DNA from 3 places in the Streptomyces sp. NPDC015242 genome. Region 3 is predicted to be linked to each of the others. Evidence: riboswitches for the same ligand, from Rfam matches in the RefSeq annotation. Region 3 holds a riboswitch; each other region holds the start of a gene.
The links. Region 3 has a riboswitch for thiamine pyrophosphate ahead of ACF07N_RS05865 (thiamine ABC transporter substrate binding subunit). Riboswitches for the same ligand answer to the same signal wherever they lie in the genome.
Positions count from the first base shown of each region.

Region 1: another riboswitch for thiamine pyrophosphate. It lies ahead of thiO (glycine oxidase ThiO); the one in region 3 lies ahead of ACF07N_RS05865 (thiamine ABC transporter substrate binding subunit).
Region 2: another riboswitch for thiamine pyrophosphate. It lies ahead of thiC (phosphomethylpyrimidine synthase ThiC); the one in region 3 lies ahead of ACF07N_RS05865 (thiamine ABC transporter substrate binding subunit).

Region 1 is NZ_JBIBUF010000009.1:18,448-23,645, forward strand. Features, by position in the region: gene pknB (Stk1 family PASTA domain-containing Ser/Thr kinase) at 1-712, opposite strand, end outside; gene ACF07N_RS28155 (thiazole synthase) at 798-1,595, opposite strand; gene thiS (sulfur carrier protein ThiS) at 1,598-1,798, opposite strand; gene thiO (glycine oxidase ThiO) at 1,795-2,964, opposite strand; TPP riboswitch at 2,962-3,073, opposite strand; gene ACF07N_RS28170 (NAD(P)/FAD-dependent oxidoreductase) at 3,267-4,508, shown strand; gene ACF07N_RS28175 (Rv2175c family DNA-binding protein) at 4,586-4,951, shown strand.
Region 2 is NZ_JBIBUF010000004.1:194,271-199,468, forward strand. Features, by position in the region: gene ACF07N_RS15505 (DUF4240 domain-containing protein) at 1-122, shown strand, start outside; gene thiC (phosphomethylpyrimidine synthase ThiC) at 302-2,086, opposite strand; TPP riboswitch at 2,079-2,268, opposite strand; gene ACF07N_RS15515 (YibE/F family protein) at 3,050-4,249, shown strand; gene ACF07N_RS15520 (SsgA family sporulation/cell division regulator) at 4,343-4,777, opposite strand; gene ACF07N_RS15525 (IclR family transcriptional regulator) at 4,877-5,198, opposite strand, start outside.
Region 3 is NZ_JBIBUF010000002.1:94,399-99,596, forward strand. Features, by position in the region: gene ACF07N_RS05860 (ABC transporter permease) at 1-1,537, opposite strand, end outside; gene ACF07N_RS05865 (thiamine ABC transporter substrate binding subunit) at 1,513-2,550, opposite strand; TPP riboswitch at 2,675-2,779, opposite strand; gene rlmN (23S rRNA (adenine(2503)-C(2))-methyltransferase RlmN) at 2,804-3,910, opposite strand; gene ACF07N_RS05875 (SRPBCC family protein) at 3,967-4,416, opposite strand; gene ACF07N_RS05880 (phosphatidate cytidylyltransferase) at 4,541-5,198, opposite strand, start outside.

The DNA of each region.
Region 1 (5,198 bases), on a different contig from region 3:
CCGAGGGCGGCGGCACGTCCTCGTGCAGGTGCTTGTAGAGGATCACGGCCGGGGAGTCCCCGTCGTGCGGCTTGTCGCCGGTCAGCATCTCGTAGAGCATCACGCCGCACGCGTAGACGTCGACGCGCGGATCGGCCGTGCCGTTCTCTATCTGCTCGGGCGCGAGGTAGGAGACCGTGCCGAGCACCGTGCCGGTGGTGTTGGTCACGGTGTCCACCGCGCGGACCAGGCCGAAGTCGGCGACCTTGACCCGGCCGTCGTCGCCGATCAGGACGTTCTCGGGCTTCATGTCGCGGTGCACGAACCCGGCGCGGTGCGCGGCGCCCAGGGCGGCCAGCACCGGCTCCACGATGTCCAGGGCGGCCCGCGGCTGGAGCGCCCCGCGCTCGCGCAGCACGTCCCGCAGGGTGCAGCCCGCGACGTACTCCATGGCCAGGTAGACGTACGAACCGTCGGTGCCCTGGTCGAACACCTGCACGACGTTCGGGTGAGCCAGCCGGGCGACCGACTTCGCCTCGCGGATGAACCGCTCGACGAACGAGACGTCGACCGCGAGGGAGGGGTGCATCACCTTGAGCGCGAGAACCCGGTCGAGGCGGGTGTCCACGGCCCGGTAGACCGTGGCCATCCCGCCGACCGCGATCCGCGCGTCGACGCGGTACCGGCCGTCGAGCACCTGCCCGACCAAGGGGTCCTGAAGGGTCGTGTCCACGCAGGGGAGTCTACGAGCCACGACCGACAGCCCCGCCCGCCCGGCGGATTCGGGGCGGGACTGCAGCCGTCCTGTGACGTGTCCCCTATCCGAAGGCGGGACGCTCCGGATCCAGCGCGGCCATGCCCTCCGCCGGCGACGACGCCTCCGCGAAATGCCGCCGCGGGATCCGGCCCGCGCGGTGGGCCAGCCGCCCCGCCTCCACGGCATGCCGCATGGCGTCGGCCATCAGCACCGGCTCCTGCGCCCGCGTCACCGCCGAGGCGAGCATCACACCCGCGCACCCCAGCTCCATCGCCAGGGCCGCGTCCGAGGCCGTCCCCGCCCCCGCGTCCAGGATCACCGGCACGCGCGCCTGCTCGACGATCAGCCGGAAGTTGTGCGGGTTGCGGATGCCGAGCCCGGAGCCGATGGGCGAGCCGAGCGGCATGACCGCCGCGCAGCCCACGTCCTCCAGCCTGCGGGCCAGCACGGGGTCGTCGTTGGTGTACGGCAGCACCGTGAAGCCGTCGTCGACCAGCGTCTCGGCCGCCTCCAGCAGCTCGATCGGGTCCGGCAGCAGCGTGCGCTCGTCGGCGATGACCTCCAGCTTGATCAGGTCGGTGCCGAGGGCCTCGCGCGCGAGGCGGGCCGTGAGGACGGCCTCGCCGGCGGTGAAGCAGCCCGCGGTGTTGGGCAGCACCCGGATGCCGAGCCGGTCGAGGACGGACAGCACCGAGCCGTGCACCGAGGGGTTCACGCGGCGCATCGCGACCGTCGTCAGCTCCGTCCCGGACGCCACCAGCGACCGCTCCAGGACGTCGAGGCTGGGCGCTCCGCCCGTGCCCATGATCAGACGGGAGGTGAGGGACAGGTCCCCGAGGACGAACGGGTCGTCGGCCATGGTCAGCCTCCTTGGACGGCGGTCAGGACTTCCACGCGGTCTCCCTCGGCGAGGGGCGTGGACGGCCACTGGGCGCGCGGGACGACGGTCTCGTTGAGGGCGGCGGCCACTCCCGAGGGCGATGCGGTGAGCGACTTCACGACGGTGTCGAGAGCCGTGCCGGGCCGGACGTCCCGGGGCTCGCCGTTGACGGAGATGTTCATGCGGGCTGCTCCGTGAGTGCGGTGGCGGTACTGAAGCGCCGGGGGGTGAAGGGGCGGGCCTCCTCGGGGAGTTCACCCGTGGTCAGGGCGTGCGCCAGGGCGTCGCCGGTCACCGGAGTGAGCAGGACGCCGTTGCGGTGGTGCCCGGTGGCCAGCAGCAGGCCGTCCAGGCCGGCCGGGCCGAGCAGGGGCGCGTTGTCGGGGGAGCCGGGGCGCAGCCCGGCGCGGGTCTCGGTGAGCGGCAGCTCGGTGATGCCCGGGACCAGCTCGTGGGCGTCGCGCAGCAGTTCGTAGACGCCGCCCGCGGTGACGGTGGTGTCCCAGCCCAGTTCCTCGCTGGTCGCCCCGACGACCAGCTCGCCGCTCTCGCGCGGCACCAGGTAGACATGGCTGCCGCGCACCACCGCGCGCACGGTCCGGCTGAGGAACGGCCCGTGCCGCCGCGGCATGGTCAGCCGCAGGACCTGCCCCTTCACGGGCCGTACGGGCGGCAGGACCTCCTGCGGGATCCCGGCCAGGCGTCCGCTCAGACTGCCCCCGGCCAGCACCACCTGCCCGGCGCCCAGCCCGGTCCCGTCGGCCGTGACGGCGCCCGTGGCCCGCTCACCGGTCACGGTGAGCCGCTCGGCCCACACCCGGTGGAAGACCACACCGGCCTGTTCACAGGCGGCGACCAGCGCCCCGGCCAGCCGCCGGGGGTCGATCTGGTGATCGCCGTCCACGCGCAGGCCCCCGCGCACGCCCGGCGCGAGCATCGGCTCCAGACGCCGGCACTCACGCCCCGACAGCCACTGGGAGTCCAGCCCCGACTGCTCCTGCAGGGCGTGCAGCTCGCGCAGATGGGCCCGGTCGTCGGCGTCCAGGGCGACGGCGAGGGTGCCGCAGCGGCGGTAGCCGAGGTCGTGGCCGGTCAGCTCGGTGAGCTCGGCCGCGAAGTCCGGGTAGCGCCGGGCGGAGGCCAGGTTCAGGCCGAGCAGGGTCTGCTCGCCGTAGTGCAGCTCCGTGACGGCGGCCAGCATGCCGGCCGCCACCTGCGCGGCCCCGCCGCCCGGCTCGGGGTCCACCACCGCCGTGGCGAGACCGCGCTGCGCGGCACGCCAGGCCGTGACCAGCCCGATGATCCCGCCCCCGATGACGAGGACGTCTGAGGTTCGCGTGCGCGACATGGGCGTCCAGCCCCTCCCTTCGCCGGCATGACCCGGATCAGGTTCGTACGGTCGGAGGCCGCCAGCCTCCCTCTCAGCCCGGTGCGTCCGGGCTCCCGCGAGTGCTCTGCGCGGACCACCCTAGCCGGACGCCGCGGGGGGCGGTAAGGGAGCCTCCGTGCGCAACCGGCCGCGGCGGCGTCGTACACGGCCCGTTTCCGGGTATGCGCAAGGACGGACCCGGGCGGCGGGACGGGCGCTGTGGAGCAGGTCACGGCGCAGGGGCACTGACTGACGGAATGTCAGTTGACTATGGTGATCAGGTGAGCGAGCAGACGCAGGAACCAGGGTCGTCCGGGCCGGCGCGCGTGGTCGTGGCGGGCGCGGGGATGGCCGGTGTGCAGACCGCGGTCGCGCTGCGCGAGCGGGGCTTTCCCGGCACGGTGCTGCTGATCGGCGCCGAGCCCCACCAGCCCTACGACCGGCCGCCGCTGTCCAAGGCCGTCCTGCTCGGCAAGTCCGAGGGCTCCGCCTTCGACGTCGACTTCGAGGCCCTCGGTATCGAACTGCGGCTCGGCTGCGAGGTGATGGGCGTGCGCCCCGCCGAGCACGAACTGGACACCGAGGACGGGCCCGTGCCCTACGACGTCCTGGTCCTGGCCACCGGCGCCGAACCGGTCCGGCTGCCCGGCACGGAGGGCGTGCCCGGCGTGCACCTGCTGCGCACCCTGGACGACGCCGAGCGGCTGCGGCCGGTGCTCGCCCGCCAGCACGACATCGTGGTCGTCGGCGCGGGCTGGATCGGCGCGGAGTTCGCCACCGCCGCGCGTGAGGCGGGCTGCGCGGTCACGGTCGTGGAGGCCGCGGAACGGCCGCTGGCCGGAGCGCTGCCCGCCGAGGTCGCCGCCCCGATGACCGGCTGGTACGCCGACGCGGGCGTGGAACTGCGCACACACGCGCGCGTGGAGCGCGTCGAGCCCGGAGCGGTGGTGCTCCGGGACGGTACGCGGCTGCCCGCGGGCGCGGTCGTGGTCGGCATCGGCGCGCGCCCGGCGACGTCCTGGCTGGCCGGTTCCGGGATCCGGCTCGGCGACCACGGCGAGGTCCTGGCCGACGAGCACCTGCGCACCTCCCGGCCGGACGTGTACGCCGTCGGCGACTGCGCCTCCTTCCCCTCGGGGCGGTACGGCGAGCGCCTGCTGGTGCACCACTGGGACAACGCGCTCCAGGGACCCCGCACGGTCGCCGCGAACATCGTCGGCCGCGCCACGGGTGAGACATCGGCCGTCTACGATCCCGTCCCGTACTTCTGGTCCGAGCAGTTCGGGCGGTTCGTGCAGTACGCCGGTCACCACGCGGACGCCGACACCACCCTGTGGCGCGGCGACCCGTCCGGCCCGGCCTGGACGGTGTGCTGGCTGCGCGGCGGGCGGATGGTCGCGCTGCTGGCGGTGGGCCGGCCCCGGGATCTGGCGCAGGGCCGCCGGCTGATCGAGTCGGGCGCGCCGATGAACCCGGTGCTGCTGGCGGACCCGGCACGGCCGATGAAGGCGGCCGTGGCGTAGGGCCCGCGAGCCGGTGCGGCCGCCCGGGTGGACCGGGCCGACTTCCGACTGTCGGTGGCGGATGGCAGGCTGGTTCCGTGACCGAGATTGACGCAAAGATCGATGCTCTCGTCCCAGCCTGGCTCACCCTCCCCGACATCGCCGAACAGTTCGGCGTCGAGGTGACGCGCGTGCGGCAGCTGGTCAAGGAGGGCCAGCTCATCGCCGTGCGCCGCGGTGAGAACCGCGCGCTGCACGTCCCCGCGGACTTCATCGACGGGGACAAGGTCGTCAAGGGCCTGTCCGGGACCCTGACGCTCCTGCGGGACGACGGCTTCACGGTCGAAGAGATGCTGGAGTGGCTGTTCACCCCCGACCCCTCCCTGCCCGGCACCCCGGCGCAGGCCCTCCGCGAGAATCGCGGCACGGAGGTGAAGCGCCGCGCCCAGGCGCTCGCGGTCTGACCCGACCCCGACCGAACAACCGTCCGGCACCGCGTGAGCGGGGCCGGACCCGAACAACGCCCGCGTGGGGCCGTGGCCCGTGGGGTCACGGCCAGGGGCGGGCTCGCGCCCGTGCGGGGCCGCCCGTGCGGGGCCGCGCGGGCACGGCCGTCCGGCCGCCGCCGGCCGAGGGGGGCGTAGGGTGCCCGAGGCGTCGTGGCGGACCGGACCTTCCCGCACCGCACACGCACGCACCCGTACGGCACCG
Region 2 (5,198 bases), on a different contig from region 3:
CAGTTGCTCATCAGGACACCGATGCAGAAGACATGGGGGGAGACTTCGACTTCGACGACGCGCGTGAAATGCATCAGCGGCTGCCCCATCTGGCGAGGCTCTATCTGGGAACCGGCGACTAGATGGCGCCGAAATCCAGAAATCGGCATAGGAATCGCCGCGATCCACGACCATCGGACCGACGTCGTCGTCCGGCCCCGTCGACAGGAGCTCTGCGAAAGCACGTAGGCAGGTCAGTGCCTTCCAGCGGACAGAACGGCCCACGACTGCACGAGCCGCGGGCCGTCCCACCCGGCTCCGACTAATCAGCCAGCGGCAGATAAACCCGGTTCCCGCTCGCCGCGAACTCCTTCGACTTCTGCGCCATGCCCTCCTCGATCTCGGCCCGGCTGCCGCCGTGCTCGCGGCGGATGTCCTGGGAGATCTTCATGCTGCAGAACTTCGGGCCGCACATCGAGCAGAAGTGGGCCGTCTTGGCGGGCTCCGCCGGCAGGGTCTCGTCGTGGAACTCCCGCGCCGTGTCCGGGTCGAGGGCCAGGTTGAACTGGTCCTCCCACCGGAACTCGAAGCGGGCGTCGGACAGCGCGTCGTCCCACTCCTGCGCGCCCGGGTGTCCCTTGGCCAGGTCGGCCGCGTGCGCGGCGATCTTGTAGGTGATGACGCCGGTCTTGACGTCGTCGCGGTTCGGCAGGCCCAGGTGCTCCTTGGGCGTGACGTAGCACAGCATCGCCGTGCCCCACCAGGCGATCATCGCGGCACCGATGCCGGACGTGATGTGGTCGTACGCCGGGGCGACGTCCGTGGTCAGCGGGCCGAGCGTATAGAACGGAGCTTCATCGCAGATCTCCTGCTGAAGGTCGATGTTCTCCTTGATCTTGTGCATCGGGACATGGCCCGGGCCCTCGATCATGGTCTGTACGCCGAAACGCTTCGCTATCCGGTTGAGTTCCCCGAGCGTCCTCAACTCCGCGAACTGAGCCTCGTCGTTGGCGTCCGCGATCGAGCCGGGGCGCAGGCCGTCGCCCAAGGAGTACGTGACGTCGTACGCGGCGAGGATCTCGCAGAGCTCCTCGAAGTTCTCGTAGAGGAACGACTCCTTGTGGTGGGCGAGGCACCACGCGGCCATGATCGAGCCGCCGCGGGAGACGATGCCGGTCTTGCGGTTCGCCGTCAGCGGTACGTACGCCAGGCGCACGCCTGCGTGGACCGTCATGTAGTCCACGCCCTGCTCGGCCTGTTCGATGACCGTGTCCTTGTAGATCTCCCAGGTCAGTTCCTCGGCCCGGCCGTCGACCTTCTCCAGGGCCTGGTAGAGCGGCACGGTCCCGATGGGGACGGGGGAGTTGCGCAGCACCCACTCGCGCGTGGTGTGGATGTTGCGGCCGGTGGACAGGTCCATGACCGTGTCGGCGCCCCAGCGGGTCGCCCAGGTCATCTTCTCGACCTCCTCCTCGATGGAGGACGTCACGGCCGAGTTGCCGATGTTGGCGTTGACCTTCACCAGGAACCGCTTGCCGATGATCATCGGCTCGATCTCGGGGTGGTTGACGTTGGCCGGGAGCACCGCCCGGCCCGCCGCGATCTCGTCGCGCACGACTTCGGGCGCCACGTTCTCCCGGATGGCCACGTACTCCATCTCGGGCGTGATCTCGCCGCGCCGGGCGTACGCGAGCTGGGTGACGGCCTTGCCGTCCCGGCTGCGGCGCGGCTGGCGCGGCCGTCCGGGGAAGACGGCGTCGAGGTTGCGCAGACCCCCGCGGGGCGAGGTGTGCTTGATGCCGTCGTCCTCGGGGCGGACGGGGCGGCCCGCGTACTCCTCGGTGTCGCCGCGGGCGATGATCCAGTTCTCGCGCAGCGGCGGCAGGCCCCTGCGGACGTCGGTCTCGACGAGCGGATCGGTGTACGGGCCTGATGTGTCGTACAGCGTGACGGACTGCCCGTTGGTGAGATGCACCTGACGGACCGGCACGCGCAGGTCGGGGCGGGTGCCCTCGACGTACGCCTTGTGCCAGCCGATGGACTTCCCGGCCTCCTCGGACTGTCCGTCCTGAACGGAGGCAGGCGTGCGTGCGTCCTTGTTGGTCATGAGACCTACTCCCTACGCCGGCATTACCCGGTAACAGGTTCGGCGGTCGACGCAGCGGCTTCCGTCTGCCGACGTTCCGTGTGAAACATCACTCGACATCGGTGATGTTTCATGTGAAACATCGCTGGGACGGAGGTCAGCGCCCTCTCAGCCCGGTGCTCCGAGCTCCCGCGTGTACAAAAAGGTGCCTCCACGCTAGCGGCAATCTTGGCGCGGTGAACAGAGGGCCCCCGTCGTTCTTGCGATGATCGGGCGGTGACCACGACACAGCGCCCCCCGTACCCCCCGCCCGAACCGCCCCGCGGATCCGGCGCCGGACACGGCGACGGCCCTGGTGGCGGCAGAGAGACCACCGCCGGAGCCGGGAACGGTCCTGCCCGGGGGCAGGACCGTGGGTACGGACCCGGTGCGAGTGCGCGCGCGGGTGCGGGCGGTGGCGAGCCCGGCCCTCAGCAGGCGCCCGGCCCTTCGGCCGGCTACGGAGCCGGTACGGGCGGCGGCTACGCCCCGCGTCCGGGTGACGGGTTCCGTGAGGGATACGGACCGGGTGCAAGCGGCGGCTACGCACCGGGTGAGGACGGTCGCCGGAACCCCGCCTCCCGCGGTGGCGGATACGGCTCCGAGGGCGGACACCGGGCGGCAGGCGAGTACGGCCCCGGAGGCGAGTACGGCTCCCGTGGCGAGTACGGCCCCGGAGGCGGATACGGTTCCGGCTCCCCCGGCCAGGGCGCCGGACCCGGAGGCGGCGGTCAGGGCCCCAGCGGTCACGGCCCCGGCTCCGGAGGGGGCGGTCAGGGCCCCGGAGGAGGTGCCGGGAACGACTCCGGTGGAGGGGACGGCCACGGGCACGGCCACGGGTCCGCTCCCGGCGGTGGACACGGCCACTCACACAGTCACGGTCCGGCCACGCCCGTCTCGGCGCATCTGCGCAAGGTCATCGCGGCGGTCCTGATCCCGTTCGGCGTGGCGGTACTGGTCGGTCTGGCCGTGCTGTGGCCGGGCGGCGCCCCGGCGCACGAGCGCACCGGCGTCGGTTTCGACCGGCAGACCCAGCAGGCGACGGTCACCGAGGTCGTGGAGGTCAGCTGCAAGGAGGCGGGCGCCTCGGGCGTCCCGCCGACCGGTGACACGTCCACCGCCGAAGGCTCCTCCGCGGTGCAGCAGGAGAACGGCACCTGTAAGCGGGCGACGATCCGGGTCGACAGCGGCAAGGACAAGGGCCGCACGTTCACCGAGATCGTCCAGCCCGACCAGTCCCGCCAGTTGCACGAGGGCCAGGAGGTCGTGGTCGCCTACGAGCCGTCCGCGCCCAGGGACCTGCAGTACTCCGTCACGGACGTGAACCGGCGGATGCCCCTGGCGCTGCTCGCCGGCATCTTCGCGGTCGCCGTCGTGGTCGTCGGGCGGCTGAAGGGTGTCATGGCGCTGGTCTCACTGGCCATCAGCTTCCTGGTGCTGAACTTCTTCATCCTGCCCGCGATCCTGCAGGGTTCGAACCCGCTGGTCGTGGCGGTGGTCGGCGCCAGCGCCATCATGCTCATCGCCCTGTACCTGTGTCACGGTCTGTCCGCCCGGACATCCGTGGCGGTGCTCGGCACCCTGGTGTCGCTGCTGCTGATCGGCGTCCTCGGTTCGGTGTTCATCGACTGGGCCGCGCTCACCGGCAACACCGACGACAACACCGGTCTCATCCACGGGCTCTACCCGACGATCGACATGAGCGGTCTGCTGCTCGCCGGCATCATCATCGGCTCACTCGGTGTCCTCGACGACGTGACGGTCACCCAGACCTCGGCGGTCTGGGAGCTGCACGAGGCCAACCCGTCGATGGGCTGGCGCGGTCTGTACCGGGCGGGCATCCGGATCGGCCGCGACCACATCGCCTCGGTCGTCAACACGCTCGTCCTCGCCTACGCGGGTGCCGCGCTGCCGTTGCTGCTGCTGTTCTCGATCGCGCAGAGCGGTGTGGGGACGGTCGCCAACAGCGAACTGGTCGCCGAGGAGATCGTGCGCACGCTGGTCGGTTCGATCGGTCTGGTCGCCTCGGTGCCCGTCACCACGGCGCTGGCCGCGCTGGTGGTGTCGGCGGACCGGCCGGGAGCGGAACCCTCCGCGGAACCCGCCGCCGCGCGCGGGGGGCGGGGACGGCGCCGCAAGCGCTGATCCGCAGGGCGTGGGGGGCGTACGGAGAAGCGTTCCTGCAGAGCGCGGCGGGGTCCGGTGAAGCGTTACGCCACCGTCCCGCCGGCCGAGGTCTCATCCGGCGCCCTGCTCCGCCAGGATGCGGTCGAGGGCCTCGTCGAGGTGGGCGTCGAAGTCGGCGAGCGAACCCTCCTGGCCCAGGGGGACCAGCTTGTCCGTGCGGTCGAGGAAGGCGACCAGCGGTGCCGTCGAGGACCGGAAGAGAGCCTGGTCGCTGCCCACCTGAAGGCGGATCAGCACCTCGCCCAGGGAGTCCGGTTCGACCGGGGTGACGCGCACGTCGCCCTCCCCGCACGGCCGTCCCACGCCGTCGATCAGCAACTCCCGTCCGAAAGCCCAGGTCACCGGGGCGTCACCGGGCAAGTGAAAGGTCAGCCGCACGGCGTAGGGATCGCTGGTCTCATAACGCAGCTCCACCGGAATGCGGAAGGAGAGCTCCTCGGAGACGAGGAAACTCATCATGACCTCTGCTTGTACGGACTCGTGCATCGCTAACCCCGTCATTCGCCGTCGACTGGCCGGGTACGAACCTCTGACATCTGGAGGAATCTTGCTGAACGTACACAGCAGATCACAAGGAGTGAGTTTTCACATACTGATAGAGAGCGCCAACGACCCCAGCAGACGCCCGATCTCGTTCTGCAACTGCCGGGCCGCGGGCAGCAGGCGGTCCGACTGGTGTGCGGGCAGCGAGATGGCCACCGTCGCGGCGGTGGTGCCCAGGGTCAGCGGAATCGCCGCGCACACCGCGCCCAGCACGTACTCCTGACGCTCGATCACCGGTTCCATCCGGCGGATCCGCTCCAGCCGTCTGAGCAGGCTGTGGTCGTCGCGGACCGTGTACGGGGTGAGGGGCTGCACCGGGTAGCGGTCGAGGTGGTCGCGGCGGGCCTCCTCGTCCAGCTGGGAC
Region 3 (5,198 bases):
GCCGGGCCACCGCCACCGGCAGCGTCGGGTTGTCGGGCCGCGCGATGAACACCGTCGCCCCGAACTCCCCGAGCGACACCGCGAAGGCGAACCCGGCCGCGATCAGCAGCGCCCGCCGCACCAGCGGCAGGTCCACCTCCCGCCACACCCGCCAGGGCGAGGCCCCGAGCACCGCGGCCGCCTCCCGCAGCCGGGTGTCCACGGCCCGCAGCACGGGCAGCATGGTCCGCACCACGAACGGCACCCCGACCAGCGCCTGCGCGAGCGGCACCAGGATCCACGAGGAGCGCAGATCCAGCGGCGGCTCGTCGAGGGCGATCAGGAAGCCGAACCCGACGGTCACCGCCGACACCCCGAGCGGCAGCATCAGCAGCGCGTCGAAGCCGCGCACGAACCGCCCGGCGTCCCGCCGGGTCAGCGCGACGGCGGCCAGCCCGCCGATCACCACGGCGATGAGCGTGGCGGCGACCGCGTACGACAGGGAGTTGCCGATCGCCTCGATCGGCGGGACCAGGAACACTCCCCCGTCCTCCCGGGTCAGCGCCCGGTAGTAGCCGAGGCCGGGCGCGTCCAGGGACCGCTGCACCAGCACGGCGAGCGGCAGCAGGAGCAGGACGGCGACGGTGGCGAGGACCCCGCCCAGCAGCGCCCACTGCCCGGCGCCGCGCGGCCGGCGCGCGGTCACGGACGGGTCCACCAGCCGCAGCGCGGTCTCGCGCCGCCGTACGGTCCAGGCGTGCAGGGCGAGGATCGCGCCCACCGCGCCGAACTGGATCAGCGTCAGCACGGCCGCCGTGGACAGGTCGAAGATCTCGGAGGTCTGCCGGTAGATCTCCACCTCCAAGGTGGAGAAGGTGGGCCCGCCGAGGATCTGGACGACCCCGAAGGAGGTGAAGGTGAACAGGAAAACCATGAGCGCGGCGGCCGCCACGGCCGGGGCGAGGGCCGGCAGGGTGACCTGCCGCCAGGCTCGCGCACGGGACGCGCCGAGCATCCGCGCGGCCTCTTCCTGCCGCGGGTCCAGCTGCGCCCAGAGCCCGCCGACGGTCCGCACGACGACCGCGTAGTTGAAGAAGACGTGGGCGAGCAGGATCGCCCACACGGTGGTGTCCAGCCGTACGCCCCACAGCTCGTCGAGCAGCCCCCCGCGCCCGACCAGCGCCAGGAACGCCGTGCCGACGACGACCGTGGGCAGCACGAACGGCACGGTGACGACCGCCCGCAGCACCTGCTTGCCGGGGAACTCCAGGCGCGCGAAGACGTACGCGCCGGGGAGCGCGAGCAGCAGGGTGAGCGCGGTGGAGACGAGCGCCTGCCAGGTGGTGAACCACAGGACGTGCCGCACGTCGGACTGTGCGAGCACCTCCGCGATCCGCCCGGGGTGCCACACCCCGTCGGCCTTCAGACCGCGCGCGACGATCGCGGCGACGGGGTAGGCGAAGAAGACCGCGAAGAACGCGACGGGCACGGCCAGCAGACCGAGCCGCGCCGCCGCGCCCCGCGTGCGGCCGGTCACTTGAGGACGAGCGAGGTCCACGACTTGACCCACTGGTCACGGCGGTCGGCGATCTTCGCCGGGTCCATGGTCTCCGGGGCCTTCGCCTGCGGCCCGTACTTCCCGAACTCCGGCGGCACCTGGGCATCCTCCGTCACCGGGTAGACGAACATGTTGAGCGGCATGTCCTCCTGGAACCGCTTGCCGACCAGGAAGTCGAGCAGGGCCTTGCCGCCCTCGGCGTTGCGGGCGTTGCTCAGCAGACCGGCGTACTCGACCTGCCGGAAGCAGGTGCCCTCGGCCACCCCGGTCGGGGCGGTGCCAGGCCTGGGGTCGGCGAAGAGGACCTCGGCGGGCGGCGAGGAGGCGTACGACACGACGAGCGGCCGGTCGCCCTTGGCCTTCCTGCCGCCGGCGGAGCCGGAGAACTCCTCGTTGTAGGCCTGCTCCCAACCGTCGACGACCTTCACGCCGTTGGCCTTGAGCTTCAGCCAGTAGCCCTCCCAGCCGTCGTCCCCGTACCGTGCGACGGTGCCGAGCAGGAAGCCGAGGCCGGGCGAGGACGCGGAGGCGTTCTCGGTGACCAGCAGGTTCTTGTACGCGGGCTTGGCCAGGTCGTCGAAGCTGCGCGGCGGTTCCAGGTCGCGGTCGGCGAAGTACTTCTTGTCGTAGTTGACGCAGATGTCGCCGGTGTCGACGGGCGTGACACGGTGCCGCTCCGGATCGGCCCGGTACTCGGCCTTGATCCGCTCCGAGCCCTTCGCCCGGTACGGCTGGAACAGGCCGTTGTCGAGGGCGCGGGACAGCAGGGTGTTGTCGACGCCGAAGAAGACGTCGCCCTGCGGGTTGTCCTTGGTCAGGATGGCCTTGTTCACGGCCTGCCCGGCGTCGCCGTCCTCGAGGACGCGGACCTTGTAGCCGGACTGCTTCTCGAACGCCGCGATCACGTCCTTGGACGCGGCCCACGAGTCGTGGCTGACGAGCGTCACGGTCTTGGAGTCGCCGGAGGCCTCGTCGCCGCCGGACGAGCCGCACGCGGCGAGCGTGCCGGCCATGCCGAGTCCGACGACCGTCGCCGTCAGCCGCTTGATGGTGTGGATCACTGGATTCCTCCTGGAGTGACCAGGAGAAGACGCGGCCCCGCCCGGGACGTCCGAGGTCCCGGGCAGGGCGCAACAGCTCGAGTGATGACCGATCTCCCTACCCAGAATGACCTGGGCCAGGTTCGGAGGGTCTGCGGCCGTGCCGCACTCTCAGCGCTGTGGCGCTCCCCTGTCGGAATATGAAGGTGTGGGTACGGCGATCAGACTACCGTTCGGTGGCCGCGAGCTGACCACACGCCCCGTCGATCTCCTGACCACGGGTGTCCCGGATCGTCACCGGCACACCGTGCGCGGCGATGGCCTCCACGAACGCCTTCTCGTCCTCCGGCCGCGAGGCCGTCCACTTCGACCCCGGCGTCGGGTTGAGCGGGATGAGGTTGACGTGCACGGGACGGCCCTTGAGCATCCGGCCGAGCCGGTCGCCGCGCCAGGCCTGGTCGTTGATGTCCCGGATGAGGGCGTACTCGATGGACAGCCGGCGCCCGGACTTGGCGCTGTACTCGAAGCCGGCGTCCAGCACCTCGCGCACCTTCCAGCGCGTGTTCACCGGCACGAGGGTGTCGCGCAGCTCGTCGTCCGGGGCGTGCAGCGAGATGGCGAGGCGGCACTTGAAGCCCTCGTCGGCGAACCGGTGGATGGCCGGGACGAGCCCGACCGTCGAGACGGTGATGCCGCGCTGCGAGAGCCCCAGCCCGTCGGGCTCGGGGTCGGTGAGCCGCCGGATGGACCCGATGACCCGGTTGTAGTTGGCGAGCGGCTCGCCCATGCCCATGAAGACGATGTTGCTGAGCCGCGCGGGACCGCCGGGCACCTCGCCGTCCCTGAGGGCGCGCATCCCGTCCACGATCTGGTGCACGATCTCGGCGGTGGACAGGTTCCGGTCGAGACCCGCCTGCCCCGTCGCGCAGAACGGGCAGTTCATCCCGCATCCGGCCTGCGAGCTGATGCACATGGTCACCCGGTCCGGGTAGCGCATCAGCACGGACTCGACGAGCGTCCCGTCGAACAGCCGCCACAGGGTCTTGCGCGTGGTGCCCTGGTCGGTCGACAGGTGCCGCACGACGGTCATCAGCTCGGGCAGCAGCGCTTCCCGCAGCCGCTCGCGGGACCCGGCCGGGATGTCGGTCCACTGCTCCGGATCGTGCGCGTACCGCGCGAAGTAGTGCTGCGAGAGCTGCTTGGCGCGAAACGGCTTCTCCCCGGCAGCAGCGACGGCCTCCTTGCGCTCGGCAGGAGTGAGATCGGCGAGATGCCGCGGCGGCTTCTTGGCTCCGCGCGGGGCTACGAAAGTGAGTTCTCCGGGCTTAGGCATGGCTGTACCAGTGTCGCAGATCAAATCGGGTGACCCGCGGCATCGGGCGCCCCGGCCTATCCGCCCGCGTGCTCCAGCCGCTCCTTCAGCAGCCGCTCATTGCGCGGCAGCTCCTTGCGGACCTGGGGACGGACGACGAGCGGGACCAGGGCCTTTCCGACGCCGTGGCCCTCGAAGTCGACGGCGATCGTGACGTGGGAGCGGCGGCCCTCGTCGAACGGCTCGACCTCGCCGTGCACCCGGGCGCGGACCGGGCCGTCGACCCCGCGCATGCCCCAGCTGTGCGGCGGGTCGTACTCGGTGACCTCCATGGTCATCGGCATGACACGACGGCCGACGTGCCGGGTGACGCGGACCCGGGTGCCGACGCCGACGGGCCCTTCGTCGAGGCGCTCCGCGGACACGGCGCTCAGCTGCCACTCCGGCATCTTCTCGGTGTTCGTGACGTAGTCGTAGACGTCCTCGGGACGGCAGTCGACGTCGACGGTTTCCTTGATGGCGGACACGATGGCCTCCTCGGGGAGGGATATCTGCATCGTCCCACCCGGGGCCCTCGGCGGCACCCGCGGAAACGGCGGCGAGCCCCCGCCCGGGACCGGGCAGGAGCTCGCCTCACGTGTACCGGTCGGCTCAGCCGGAGCCGACGAAGAGGACCAGCAGCAGCCAGACGACCGGAGCCGTCGGCAGCAGCGAGTCGAGCCGGTCCATGATGCCGCCGTGCCCCGGCAGCAGCGTGCCCATGTCCTTGATGCCGAGGTCCCGCTTGATCATGGACTCGCCGAGGTCGCCGAGCGTGGCGCTGACCGCGACCGCGAGGCCCAGGACCAGGCCCTGCCACCAGGCGCCGTCGTCGATGAGGAACTGCATGCACAGCGCGCCCACGGCCATGGCGAAGGAGACCGCCCCGAGCAGGCCCTCACGGGTCTTGCCGGGGCTGATGCGCGGCGCGAGCTTCGTCCGGCCGAAGCGCCAGCCGACGGCGTAGGCGCCGGTGTCGCTGACGACGGTGAGCAGCAGGAAGGTGAGCACCCGCTGCGGGCCGTCGTCCGCGGTCAGCATCATCGCGACGAACGTCGCCAGGAACGGCACGTAGAACGCCGCGAAGACGCCGGCCGTGACGTCCCTGAGGTAGTTCTCAGGCGGTTCCGTCATGCGCCAGACGAGGACGGCCAGCGCCGTGAGCGCCATCGCGACCCACGCGCCCTCGGCGCCCCGGACGTACCCGGCGACGACCATCGCGGCACCGCCGAGCGCGAGCGGCACGAGCGGTGCCCGGATGCCCTTGCGT